Regions from separate parts of the Sulfitobacter sp. M39 genome, predicted to be linked through region 1. Evidence: riboswitches for the same ligand, from Rfam matches in the RefSeq annotation. Region 1 holds a riboswitch; each other region holds the start of a gene.
What was found. A riboswitch is a leader RNA that binds a small molecule or an ion and turns the genes downstream of it on or off. The one in region 1 is predicted to bind cobalamin.
Positions count from the first base shown of each region.

Region 2: linked by a shared signal. The riboswitch ahead of GLP43_RS00430 (energy-coupling factor ABC transporter permease) and the one ahead of bluB (5,6-dimethylbenzimidazole synthase) in region 1 are both predicted to bind cobalamin.
Region 3: linked by a shared signal. The riboswitch ahead of GLP43_RS07600 (ABC transporter substrate-binding protein) and the one ahead of bluB (5,6-dimethylbenzimidazole synthase) in region 1 are both predicted to bind cobalamin.
Region 4: linked by a shared signal. The riboswitch ahead of GLP43_RS00365 (DUF1636 family protein) and the one ahead of bluB (5,6-dimethylbenzimidazole synthase) in region 1 are both predicted to bind cobalamin.

Region 1 is NZ_WMDZ01000001.1:1,128,865-1,132,069, reverse strand. Features, by position in the region: gene GLP43_RS05525 (hypothetical protein) at 1-901, opposite strand, end outside; gene bluB (5,6-dimethylbenzimidazole synthase) at 1,139-1,819, opposite strand; cobalamin riboswitch at 1,870-2,047, opposite strand; gene GLP43_RS05515 (hypothetical protein) at 2,084-2,845, opposite strand.
Region 2 is NZ_WMDZ01000001.1:77,868-81,072, reverse strand. Features, by position in the region: gene cobF (precorrin-6A synthase (deacetylating)) at 1-565, opposite strand, end outside; gene GLP43_RS00430 (energy-coupling factor ABC transporter permease) at 627-1,310, opposite strand; cobalamin riboswitch at 1,383-1,596, opposite strand; gene cobA (uroporphyrinogen-III C-methyltransferase) at 1,625-2,341, opposite strand; gene GLP43_RS00420 (cobyrinate a,c-diamide synthase) at 2,338-3,205, opposite strand, start outside.
Region 3 is NZ_WMDZ01000001.1:1,580,349-1,583,553, reverse strand. Features, by position in the region: gene recJ (single-stranded-DNA-specific exonuclease RecJ) at 1-579, shown strand, start outside; tRNA gene GLP43_RS07610 (tRNA-Glu) at 655-729, shown strand; tRNA gene GLP43_RS07605 (tRNA-Glu) at 986-1,060, shown strand; cobalamin riboswitch at 1,185-1,383, shown strand; gene GLP43_RS07600 (ABC transporter substrate-binding protein) at 1,528-2,544, shown strand; gene GLP43_RS07595 (FecCD family ABC transporter permease) at 2,565-3,205, shown strand, end outside.
Region 4 is NZ_WMDZ01000001.1:64,646-67,850, forward strand. Features, by position in the region: gene GLP43_RS00360 (cobyric acid synthase) at 1-1,331, opposite strand, end outside; cobalamin riboswitch at 1,498-1,715, shown strand; gene GLP43_RS00365 (DUF1636 family protein) at 1,810-2,190, shown strand; gene cobW (cobalamin biosynthesis protein CobW) at 2,187-3,205, shown strand, end outside.

The sequences.
Region 1 (3,205 bases):
ACGCGGCGGCCAGCACAAAGGCGGTCAGGATACCGGCGTTGCGCGCGGTTTGCGCAGCCTCAACCGCTGCTTCTTTCGCCTCTGCCGCAGCTTGTTCAGCCTCGGCCTTGGCAGCGGCAACAGCGTCTTCGACTTCCTGACGTGCTTCCTGCGCTTGGGTCACGATCTGGTCCACGCGCTCTTTCGCCTGAGCCTGGGTCAGATCGGTGCGTGCGGCAACAGCACCGGCAAGATAGGTCCGGTCTTCCTCGCTCACCTCACCCGTGCGGTAGATATTCGCGACGATGCTGGCGGTCTGCTCTGCCAATTGCTCGGGATCGGCGGTGACCGGGTCAACCTGATTGGGGCGCAAAAGCTGGTTCGACAGGTAATCTGTCGGATCATTCTTGGCCTCATCCGGGATAGCAGCACCCGCCGCATCGGCCAGACCGGAGGCAGCACCCCCAACGGCAGAGCCCGCAGCCTCGACGACCGTACCAGCTGCTTTGCCTGCACCCGCAGCAACATTGCCCGCGGTATTAGCTGCAAAGCTCAGCGCGCTTGATAGCATCACGGCGGTGATCACAGACCCGAGGCCCCAAACAACCAAACCGTTGATCCCGTCACGTGCGGTCACTTCGTCATCCGTGGCGCTTTCGACGCGGCGGCGCATGCGGCCCGCGATATAGCCACCGGCCAGATAGGACGCGACCAGCGTGATCACCATCCACAGCGCGGTCAGCACCAGTTCAAGCGTCGATGAATTGTCGGTTCCGTCCAGCGTGATCGACGACAAGCCAAGCGCCGCGCCGAAGGCGGTCAGCAAGAGCCCGATTGCCACAGCCACAACGGTACCCGCGAAAATTGCGGGCCAGTCGACATAGGATCCATCGGCAGTTTTTTCAGTGAGTGTCGTGTTCATGTAAATGCCTCCCCGGCGTTAGTTTACGCAAGACCGATCAGCGACAATACCGCCATGACCACGACCACAAGACCTACGAGATAAATGATACCGCCCATTTGGAAGAACTCCTCTATGCGTGCCGCACGCGGTATGCGTCGGCTTCACAAAGGCAACGTCAGGGAACCGGCATGGTTCCGCTGATGATACAAAATACCCGCACTGCGGGAGGTGACGTCGCGAACGACGAGGAACCGCCTAAGGATCGCCCTGCCACGTGCCGTCAAAGATCATCTCGTCCACGGGGAGCCGTTTGCTCCAGCCTTTCACCTCAAGTTCGGGCGTCTGGTAAAGCTCGTCCACGTGGCCCAAACACAGGTAGCCGACGATTTCTATCCGGTCGGGGATCTTCAGCAGGTCACGCAGATCGGCATCGCGGAACACGCTGACCCAGCCCAGCCCGATGCCCTCGGCGCGGGCGGCAAGCCAGAGGTTCTGGATCGCGCAGACCGTGCTATAAAGATCCATGCTTTGATTATGGGTGCGCCCCAGCACGACCTTGCCGCCACGGCTGCGGTCACAGGTCACGCAGATATTGACCGGTGCCTTGCGGATGCCTTCGAGCTTTAGCGACCTATAGGTTGTCTGGCGGTCGCCCTCGAACATCTGGGCGGCTTCCTCGTTGGCGCGGTTGAAGGCGTGCCAGACCTGATCGCGTGCGGCCTGATCCCGGATGACGATGAAGTTCCACGGCTGTGACAACCCGACGGACGGTGCGTGATGCGCGGCGGTTAGTATGCGGTGTAACACATCCTCGGCCACTGGATCGGGTAAAAACTGATCGCGTACATCGCGGCGGGTAAAGATCGCCTTGTAGACGGCGTCGCGTTCAGCATCTGAAAAAGGCGCAGCGGGTGCCAGCGCAGAGGGTATCGGCATTGTTCAGTCCCCAACAATACGTTTATGCGCCAATCCCGCTGTCCATGCGGGGCAAGCTGTACTGTCTGGCCGGTCTTCTGACTTAGGGTCGTTTGGTCCGCGCGCCTTCCCGGAATATTCCAGTGGCCTATGCGCAAACCATCCCCATTACAGCGTTGGGCACGTGCCGGAGTTTCACCAGCTTCCCGATTCTTCCGCGAGGCGGACACCAGACCCGGCCATTGGGCCACGGCTGTCCGCCCGGAACAAGCCCTAACGCGGGGATCAGCCGCGTTTGGTTGCGAAAATCTTCTTCATCACGGCGTCGAACTCGTTCCACGAGATGACAGCCTTGTTGCCTGCATAGCCGTGATAATAGGACCGCCCGTTAGAGGTCGGGAAACCGGCCCAGATACGTGCGAGGTTTTCCATAAAGCGGTGGCGGCTGATCTTGCCCTTCTTGAACGCATTAAACCCCGCATCGACCAAAAGGATATCTGCCAGCCCGTCCTGCACCGCCGAGGTAAAGCGGTCATTCTTGCTCAGGCCCGCCTGTCGCACCAGACTGCGCAGCGTGGATGGAATGAACTGGTATCGACCGATGGCATGCGGTTGGCCCGGCGTGCGGTCGATCCAGCGGTAGATCTCTCCGATGGTCATTTGTGTCGGACGCTGTGGCGGCAGCCGTTTGGCCCCGTATTGCACGGCGTCATAGCCCTTCGGACCCGCCTCGGCCCAAGCGATGAGGCTTTTGAGGTCCGCGGCAGTGCTGACCCCGCTTAGCTCTTGGAAGGACCGGCTGCGGCTGCTCACGGTCTTGGACCGGACCTGCGCTTTGGGCTGGACCTTATGGCGCAGCTTGATCTGCCCCTGCCCTGCGGATTGCATAACGTTGAACGAGATGTCGCTTTGCATGGCAGAGCGCGCACCGGACAGGCTGAACCCTTCGGCGCTGACAGTGGTAGCGGCCAGAAGTGCCGCGGTTGCGATAATTGGTAGTGTGCAAGTAACTTTCATATCATCCCCCATGATGAAAAAATTTGTCATGGGACCATGGTGACCGCAGACGCCCGCGCTTTCATTTGCGCAAGCAGGTGGGTCGGAGCCATGGACGGATAGGGCGGCATATCTTTTGGGATAGGGCGCTATCCCGCGGTGCGGTTGCCCCCTCCGTTCAGACGGGCTTGGGCAGTGCGGCACGCGGATCCGCCCCGGTGTTTCACCCGAATCCAAAGAGGGGATTCGCGGTAAACCACGGAAAAAACGCATAGCCCGCGCCCCGCAAACGGGGCGTCAAGCCCGCTTCCGGGGGCTAAGCCATGATATTCATTTACTTAATTCCCGCGCAGCGGTGGTCGTTTTGTCGGAGTTGCGCTATGATTAGTCGCAAATACATAAAATGGAGAG
Region 2 (3,205 bases), 1.1 Mb from region 1:
TGCCGTCCAGCATGACGGCAATCGTATCCACACCCTGCGGCCAGCCATGATCGCGCAGCTGCCGTCCGGTGGTGATCGTGACGGGATTGCCGATGGTGTTCAGCGGGATCGCATGGCCCGCCGTCAGTACCTGAAGAGAGGTAATCCCCGGCACGACATCGACGGTGAGTGTGACGACCTTTTGCAACCGCTCCGCAATGCGCAGGGTGCTGTCATACAGCGACGGATCCCCCCAGACGAGGAAACCGACACGGCCGCCTTGGGGCAGGGTGCGCTGCATCTCGGCCAGCCAGACCTGCGCAATGGCATCGTGCCAATCGTGGACGCCCGCGTGATAATCAGGGTTGGCGGCGTCGCGTTTGGGCAGGGTGAATTCGTGAATATCAGGCCCGTCCGACCGCAGCACTTGGGTGCAAATCTCGTGCCGCAGGCCAGCCAGATCATCCTTGCCCGCGCCCTTGGACGGAATCAGGATCACATCGCAGGCATTCAGCGCGTCGATGGCTTGTAATGTCAGGTGTTTGGGATTGCCGGACCCGATGCCGATCAGTGAAAGCGTAAACATCTTGAGGCTCCGGCAGGGGGTAACGCGGCCCGTAGAGTAGGGGGCCGCGTCGGGTCTTGGATTATTCAGCGGCAGTCTGTGTCAGACGCTTGGTGAACAGCGCGCTGCCCGCGAAATCGCGCAGGGTTTTCGCGGCGGCGAGCACGGCCAGATCCACCAGCGGCTCGATCAGGATGACCATCATATAGGCCCCGCCAAAGCTGGCCACAGCGGCGATGTTGCTGGCGGCAAAGCCCTGACCGTAGATGGCCCAGAACGCCACCCAGCCCACAACGCCCGCCTGAAACGCGGTCGACAGCTTGAGCGCTTGAACATAGGTCAGATCAACATAGGCGGTGTTGGGCGCGATGATGCGTTTGGCCAGCGCCGAGACCATGAACAAGGGCACCAGCAGCGTGGTGACGTTCATCGTGTATTGCGGCAGGTCGATGGGGGCAAAGAACATGCCCTGCGCCAGCAGACCAAGCGCCAGACCGGCAGCCGCAGGGGCCACGCCGAACAGCAGGAACAGGGTCGAGCCGAGGATCAGGTGCACTTCGCTCACGCCCACGGGGAAATGCGGGAAGACCTGAAAAAAGACAAAGGTCAGCGCGGTGGCCACCACAGCCCCGCCCGCAAAAGGCACGACGCCTTTTTCACGGACAGAGTCCATCGCGGTTTTCGCGGTGTAGGCCGCAGCACCGGCGGCGGTGCCATAGGACAGGACCAGCTTCGCGCCGGTCACGACTTCGGGTTCGATATGCATGTTCAGGTCTCCTTGCCGTCTTCCCCGACGGCATGATGTGAAAGCCGCCCCGGGGGGCCGCCAATTGGATCGGGGATCATCCCCATGACGGCAGGTCTCCTGACTTTGTGCGTCCATGCGTGCCGCGCCTTCCCAGGCGATGTGGCCCAGTGGCAATGCGGGTTGCTCTTCACTTACAGGTGCGGGGGCAGTTCCGGATTAGGCACCTTTGCTTTGGCACCGCACCGTATTCCCTTTTCACCCCGATTGCCTGAAGGCGCACGGGGAACCGTCCGGAATAGGTGGTCATTTTCGGGCTGGTTTTGTCAAGTCATCTATTCGGTCAACGGCCCGTAAAGGATCAGCGCTGGCGCTGACGTTGCGGGATCCAGCGGCAGATGGGCAAGGCTTTCCACGGTGTGGCGGCTCAGCTTTTGATCGGGGGTCGATACCGCCTCTGCCAGCAGGGCAGGGGTCGAAGGGGGCAAGCCCGCCTCGATCAGCCGCGCGGCGAAACTGGCGAAGGTGCGCCGCCCCATATAGACGACCGTGGTCGCCGTTGGGTCGGCCAGCGCCGCCATGTTCAGATCTTCGGGCAAAGCCCCCGATTCGCCATGACCGGTGATAAACTGCACCCGCCGCGCGGTCAGCCGCCGTGTCAGCGGGATCATCGCCGCCGCCGCCGCCGAAGACGCCGCCGTCACACCGGGGATGATCTCGAAAGCGACGCCTGCCGCTTTCAGCGCGGTCAGCTCTTCTTCAAGCCGGCCAAACACGCCCGCGTCCCCGCTTTTGAGCCGCACCACCCGCGCGCCGGTCAAGGCGTGTTCGACCAGCAGGCGGCTCACGTGATCCTGCTTCGGAGACAGCCGTCCCGCGCGTTTGCCTACCCCGATCAGATCGGCCTCGGGCGAGACGTGTTCAAGGATCGGACCCGCCGACAGATCGTCGAACAGCACGACTTCGGCCTCTTGCAACCGCTTTACCGCCTTCACGGTCAGCAGCTCGGGATCACCCGGACCGGACGAGACGAAAGAGACAAAACCGCTCATGACGCCCCCGCAATCAGGTGAAAGAAGGTGCCGGTGGCATGGCCGCGCCGCGAGCCTGTCTCGGGCACTTCGGCCCCATTGGCATCGACCACCCGCGCCAGCGGCGTGTCTGGTTGCGACAGGATCGTAGAATAGTGGAATTCATGCCCGCGCAACCGCGCGCCCGCGTCATAGCCGGGGCCGGGTTCGTTCAACGTGGCAAGCCGGTAGCCCAGATGCATCTTGCGCTTCTCATAGCTGGTTTCCAGCCCCAGCAGCCCCGCCATCTGGTGACGCACGCCTTCCTTGTCGACCAAACCGGCTCCCATCGCCATATAACCCCCGCATTCCCCATGCACCGGGCGCGTTGTGGCGAACTGTTGCAGGCCGTCGCGGAACTGCGCGGCAGCGGCAAGGCGTCCGGCATGCAGCTCGGGATAGCCGCCGGGCAGCCAGCAGATGTCGGCGCTGTCGTCCGGTGCCTCATCCGCCAGCGGCGAGAAGGGTAACACCTGCGCACCCGCAGCGATCCAGTGGTCCAGCAAATGCGGATAGATGAACGAAAACGCGGCATCCTTGGCCAAAGCGATCCGTTGACCGGGGGGCGGGGGTAAGACATCTGGCCCGTCAGGAATACTGCGCCCTTGAGCGGCAGAGACGATCAGATCAAGATCGATATGCTGTGTGATGAAATCACCTGCCGCATCCAGCAGCTTCATCAGTTCGGGCTGTTCCTCGGCTTGCACCAGACCCAAGTGGCGTTCCGGCAGCGTGACCGACCCCTGACGTGGCAGCGCGCCCAGAACGGGGATGCCGACTTGCTCCATCCCCAGACGCAGCAGCGCCTCATGCCGGGGGCTGGCGACCTTGTTCAGCACCACACCC
Region 3 (3,205 bases), 450 kb from region 1:
GTGATCGGGTTCGAGGATGGCATCGGCAAAGGCTCCGGCCGATCGGTCTCGGGGATCGATCTGGGCGCGCCTATCCAGCGGCTGGCGGCGGAGGGGCTGCTGATCAAGGGCGGCGGGCATAAGATGGCCGCCGGTCTGACCGTTGCCGAAGACAAGCTGGAGGAAGCGATGGCGCGGCTGTCAGAGCTCTTGGCCAAGCAGGGCGCGCATCTGGCCGGCGCGGCAGACCTGAAGCTGGACGGCATGTTGATGCCCGCCGCCGCGACGGTGGAACTGGCGCAGCAGGTGGAGCAGGCAGGCCCCTTTGGGGCCGGTGCCCCTGCCCCGCGATATGCCTTTGCCGACATGCAGATCCGCTTTGCCAAGCGGGTGGGTGAAAGCCACCTCAAGATCAGTTTTGGCGACGGCAACAACACCAAAATGGACGCCATCGCCTTTGGCGCATTTGACGGCCCGCTTGGCCCGGCACTGGAAAACCACGGTGGTGCACGGTTCCATCTGGCCGGTCGTCTGGACATCAATACCTGGCGCGGCCGACAGTCCGTGCAGCTGCGTCTGGAAGATGCGGCACCTGCGTAAAAATTTTTCATTTTCTTTCGATTTCTGCTTGCGCGCCTGCGCCGCATTCCTTAGAGAAGCGCTCACAAGCTAAGTGGCCCGTTCGTCTATCGGTTAGGACGTCAGGTTTTCAACCTGAAAAGAGGGGTTCGACTCCCCTACGGGCTGCCACTTGTGCCTTTCCCTGACATCCCAACATACTACGCTGTGAATGTGGGCGAGATGCGTTTCGTTCGCTGTTCGGGGCCGGTTTGGACTGGCACGGCGCACGCCGTAGCAAGCGGACAGTCAAGCGCCCCGCATCAATGGCACTTAGGAATGTGGTATCAAACCCCGTGAATTTTTTGCCGTATTTCCCCCCTTTCTCACGCTGCTTCCACTTGCGCCCGCCGATGGCTTTGCCTAAAGAAGCGCTCACAAGTTAAGTGGCCCGTTCGTCTATCGGTTAGGACGTCAGGTTTTCAACCTGAAAAGAGGGGTTCGACTCCCCTACGGGCTGCCACTTGGTTTTCCATCCGTTTGTTGTTCATGCCTCTAGCGCGTTCTGCGGAACTGTAACCTGCGTCATTTGCCTTTGTCACACGATGGTGCCCCCAAAAACGCAACTTGACGGGTGGGCGGACAACTGTCATCGAAACCGGGTCGGTTTCCTTCGGGAAATAATAGGGAATTCGCCATCCGCGCTTTGGTCTGGATGAACCGGAACTGCCCCCGCAACTGTAGACGGTGAGCTACCTCCATCATGCCACTGGGCCTCAAGGTCCGGGAAGGCGGGGACAGCCGCGATCCGTCAGTCAGGAGACCTGCCGACACTGAACCTGAAACACCGGGCGGGGTTGCTCGGGAGAGGATGATGATGGGACCGGATCTTACCACACGCGCAGACCAAAATGCGCCCGCGCGCCGTTTGGCTAGCCCCTTGTCTTTCTATTCAAAGACCCCGGCATCGGACCAACCGGAGCCCTTGATATGAAACCATTTTTTTCCAGCCTGACTCTGATTGCGAGCCTTGCGGGCAGCACCGCGCTTGGCGCAGAGACAGACTATCCGCTGACCATCGATAACTGCGGCCACACGCTTAGCTTTGACGCGGCCCCCCAGACCACCGTGACCATCGGGCAATCCACGACAGAGATCCTGTATCTGCTGGGTCAGCAGGACCGGATCGCGGGAACCTCTGTCTGGTTCAGCCCTGTTTTGCCAGAGTTCAAAGACACCAACGATGCGATTGAACGGCTGGCGGATAACGATCCCAGCTTTGAAAGCGTGTTGGGTAAACGCCCCGATCTGGTCACCGTGATGTATGAATGGCACGTCGGCCCCGAAGGTATGGTCGGCACCCGCGACAGCTTTCACGAGGTGGGCGTGCCGACCTATGTGATGCCCACCGATTGCGCGGCCAAGGATAACTCTGTCGGCGCGGACGGCACACGATCTGAACTGTTCACGACCCAGCAGCTGTATACCAGCATCGAGGAACTTGCCCGGATCTACAACGCGCAAGATGCCGGTGCCGCCCTGCTGCAAGACCTGCAATCGCGCGAAGCAAAGGCCGTGGCCAAGGCCAAATCGCTGAACCTGCCTCAGGGTACATCAGCGTTGTTCTGGTTCTCGTCGTCCGAGATGGCGGCGGACCCTTATGTGGCAGGTCAACAGGGTGTGCCCGCCTATATGATGGACAAGCTTGGCGTTGAAAACGTCGTGACCTCGGCCGAGGAATGGCCGCTGGTCGGATGGGAGACTCTGGCGAAATCCGACCCGACGTTCATCGTGCTCGCCAAAATGGACCGTCGCCGCTTCCCTGCGGATGACATCGAGAAAAAGCGCGCCTTCCTGATGAACGACCCCGTCGCCCGCGAGATGACCGCGGTGAAAGAGGGCCGCATCATCACCATGGATGCCCATGCGATGGACCCGACCGTACGTGCGATCTATGCGCTGGAAACGATGGCTGACGCGCTGTCCGGTTTCGATCTGGCCGAATGACCGCAATCGACCGCTCTGTGATGCGCAGGCCGCAGTGGCACTGGTGGGTGATCATCCCGCCGGTGCTGCTGGCCGCACTGCTGTTTGGTGCGGCCATCGGCGAGGTCTCTATCCCGCCGCTGGTGGTGCTGAAGGTGCTGGCCAACAAGGCGCTGAACGCGGGCTATGCGGTCGACAAGATCGACGAGGGCATCGTGTGGAACTACCGCATGGCGCGGGCCGTGGTGGCAATGTGCTGTGGCGCCGGTCTGGCGCTGTCGGGCGTCGTGCTGCAAGCACTGCTGCGCAATGCGCTGGCGGATCCCTATCTGCTGGGGATCTCTGCGGGGGCGTCCACGGGTGCTGTGGCGGTGACCATCCTCGGGCTGGGGGGTGGTGCAATCTCGCTGTCTATCGGTGCGTTCAGCGGGGCGCTGGTGGCCTTTGCCTTTGTCGCCTTGCTGGCGCAGGCGGCGGGCGGCGGTGTGGGCCTACGGGCCGCGGGGGTGATCGTGCTGGCCGGTATTGCGGGCAGCCAGATGTTCAACGCCCTGACCGCGCTGATGATCACGAAATCGGCCAATGCCGAACAGGCCCGTGCCATCATGTTCTGGCTTTTGGGGAATATGTCGGGCGTGCGCTGGCCCGATGTCCTGAGCGCCCTGCCCGCGGCGATGATCGG
Region 4 (3,205 bases), 1.1 Mb from region 1:
TGCGCCAACCAGGCACTGCGGAAACTATCGTTGGTAAAGAGCCCGTGCAGATAGGTGCCGGTGATCTTGCCATCGCGCGACCCTGCCCCGTCGGGGATGCCGTTGATATGCGCAAAGGGCATGGCGCAATCGGCCCCCACCGTCTGCCCGATGTGGATTTCATAGCCGTCGATCTGCGTGCCCGTGGCGGCATGGTCGGCGGTGACGCGGGTCAGGGTCTTGTCCGGGGCCATGCGGGTTTCGACATCCAGCAAGCCCAGCCCCTCTTCGCGCCCTGCAGGCCCCTCGAAGCCCTGCGGATCCTCGATAAACCGGCCCAGCATCTGGTAGCCGCCGCAAATTCCCAGCACCGCGCCGCCGCGCCGCACATGAGCATAAAGGTCGATGTCCCAGCCTTGGGCGCGCAGAAAAGCCAGATCGCCGCGGGTGGATTTCGTGCCCGGCAGGATCACAAGATCGGCGTCCGCGGGCAGCGGCGTGCCGGGGGGGACCATGGTCAGCCGCACCGAAGCCTCCGCCGCCAGCGGGTCGAGGTCGTCGAAGTTCGAGATGCGCGAGAGCATGGGGCAGACGATGTGGAACCCGCCGTCGGAGGGGGCGCGCGACAGGTCCACCGCGTCTTCGGCAGGCAGCAAATGCGCATTGGCAAACCACGGCAATGTGCCGAACCCCGTCCAGCCGGTGCGGCGTTCAATCTCGCGGTAGCCTTCGTCAAAAAGGCTCACATCGCCGCGGAACTTGTTGACTAGAAAGCCGGTGATCATCGCCGCGTCCTGCGGGTCCATCACCACTTGGGTGCCGACGATCTGGGCGATGACGCCGCCACGGTTGATGTCTCCGGCCAATACAACGGGTACACCTGCGGCGCGGGCAAAGCCCATATTGGCAAGGTCGTTCTGGCGCAGGTTCACCTCTGCCGGGCTGCCGGCGCCTTCGACGATGATCAGGTCGGCGCTTTGCCCGAGGATACCGAAGCTTTCGAGCACGGGGGCCATCAACCCTGCCCGGGCCTTGCTGAAGTCACGCGCTTGCAGGGTGCTGTGGCGCTGCCCTTGCACGATCACCTGCGACCCGCTGTCGGTTTCGGGTTTCAGCAGGATGGGGTTCATATGCACCGACAGGGACCGCCCGCAGGCAATCGCTTGCAGGGCCTGTGCGCGGCCGATCTCTCCGCCGTCCTCGGTGACGGCGGCGTTGTTCGACATGTTCTGCGGTTTGAACGGCGCGACCGAAAGCCCCCGACGCGTGGCCGCGCGGCACAGGCCCGCCACCAGCATGGATTTCCCCACATTCGATCCGGTGCCCTGGATCATGATGGCGCGGGTGGGCATGGCGGGACCTCGTGTTTTTTGTGCAGCCCTTGGTGTCAGCCTGCGGTGATCCCGTCAAGCATCCGCGGGTGACGCTGCGCATTGGCCGCCAACGGGAAAATCCGCGCAAAGCGGGTTTGGCCCCTGCGTTATGACAGGCGTCGCTTGACAGGGGCGGGCAAATGACCAATGCAGGGCGTATGTTGGTTCCTGTCCCAGACAGGCGAAGAGGGAACGCGATACGCATTGATCCAGCCTTGGGTCAGCGCCAAGCGCAGCCGCCCCCGCGACCGTGACCGGAGAGAACTTTCAACCACTGGCCCAAAGGCTGGGAAGGTGAAGGTTCGCAAGGCAAGCTGCCTTAGATCCGCAAGCCGGGAGACCTGCCAGCATAGTTTGTAACGGGCGAACGGGGTGTTTCGCGACTGGCCTAGAACGCTGTTCGCATGTCGTTCGCTGCTGGCGATCCCCCTTGGCCCATCGACGTATGAGGCAAGATATGACCACCACGGATCAACCGGTCACCGTCACCATCTGCACCACCTGTCGCGCAGGTCAGATCACCGCCGAGGACGCGCCGCGCCCCGGGCAACAGCTGTTTGACGCGCTGTCGGGGCATCTGCCCGACGGTGTGCAGCTGCGCGGTGCCGAATGTCTGTCGGCCTGTTCTCGGGGCTGTTCGATGGTCCTGTCGGGTGGCCCGTCGCGCTGGACCTATGTGTACGGCGATCTCGACACTGACGCGCATTTGTCCGATATCGTGAATGGCGTCTCTGCCTATGCCCAGACATCTGATGGCGTGGTGCCCTGGCGCGAACGCCCCGTGGTCTTCCGCAAACAATCCATCGCCCGCATTCCCCCACAGGAGCCTACCGAATGACCAACCTTACCAAAATCCCCGTTACCGTGATCACCGGCTTTCTGGGCGCTGGCAAAACCACCTTTATCCGTCACCTGATGGAGAACGCGGGCTCCAAGCGTCTGGCCGTGCTGGTCAATGAATTCGGCACCGCCGGTGTGGATGGCGACATCCTGAAATCCTGCGCGATTGATAATTGCCCCGCCGAGAACATCGTCGAACTGGCAAACGGCTGTATCTGCTGCACCGTGGCCGATGACTTTATCCCCACGATCGAAGCGCTGATGGCCCTGCCTGAAACGCCTGATCACATCCTGATCGAGACGTCGGGGCTGGCGCTGCCAAAGCCCTTGCTCAAGGCGTTTGACTGGCCCGCGATCCGGTCGCGTATCACCGTGGATGGCGTGATCACCCTGGCCGATGCCGAAGCCGTGGTCAGCGGGCAGTTCGCCCCCGATCTAGAGGCCGTGGCCGCACAGCGCGATGCCGATGACAGTCTGGACCACGAAACGCCGCTGTCCGAAGTCTTTGAGGACCAGATCGCCTGCGCCGACATCGTGCTGCTGTCCAAGGCCGATCTGGCGGGCCCCGAGGGCGTCGAGGCCGCGCGCAAGGTGATCGAGGCGCATGCGCCGCGCAAGCTGCCGATCATTCCGATGACCGAAGGCGTGATCGACCCCCGCGTTGTGCTGGGTCTGGAAGCTGCCGCCGAAGATGACATCGACGCGCGCCCCAGCCACCACGACGGGCATGACGATCACGAACATGACGACTTTGAAAGCGTGGTGATCGACATGGGCGAAGTCGCCGATGTCGCCACGCTTGAGGCCGCCATTCTGCGCTTGGCGCGCGAGCAGAAAATCCTGCGCGTCAAAGGCTATATCGCCGTTCAGGACAAACCGATGCGTCTGCTTGTGCAGGCCGTGGGCGAGCGCGTGCGCAGCCAGTTCGACCGCCCTTGGGGGGACATGCCGCGCCGCAGCCAACTGGTTGTGATCGCAGAGCATGATCACGTGAACGAAGCCGCGATCCGCGC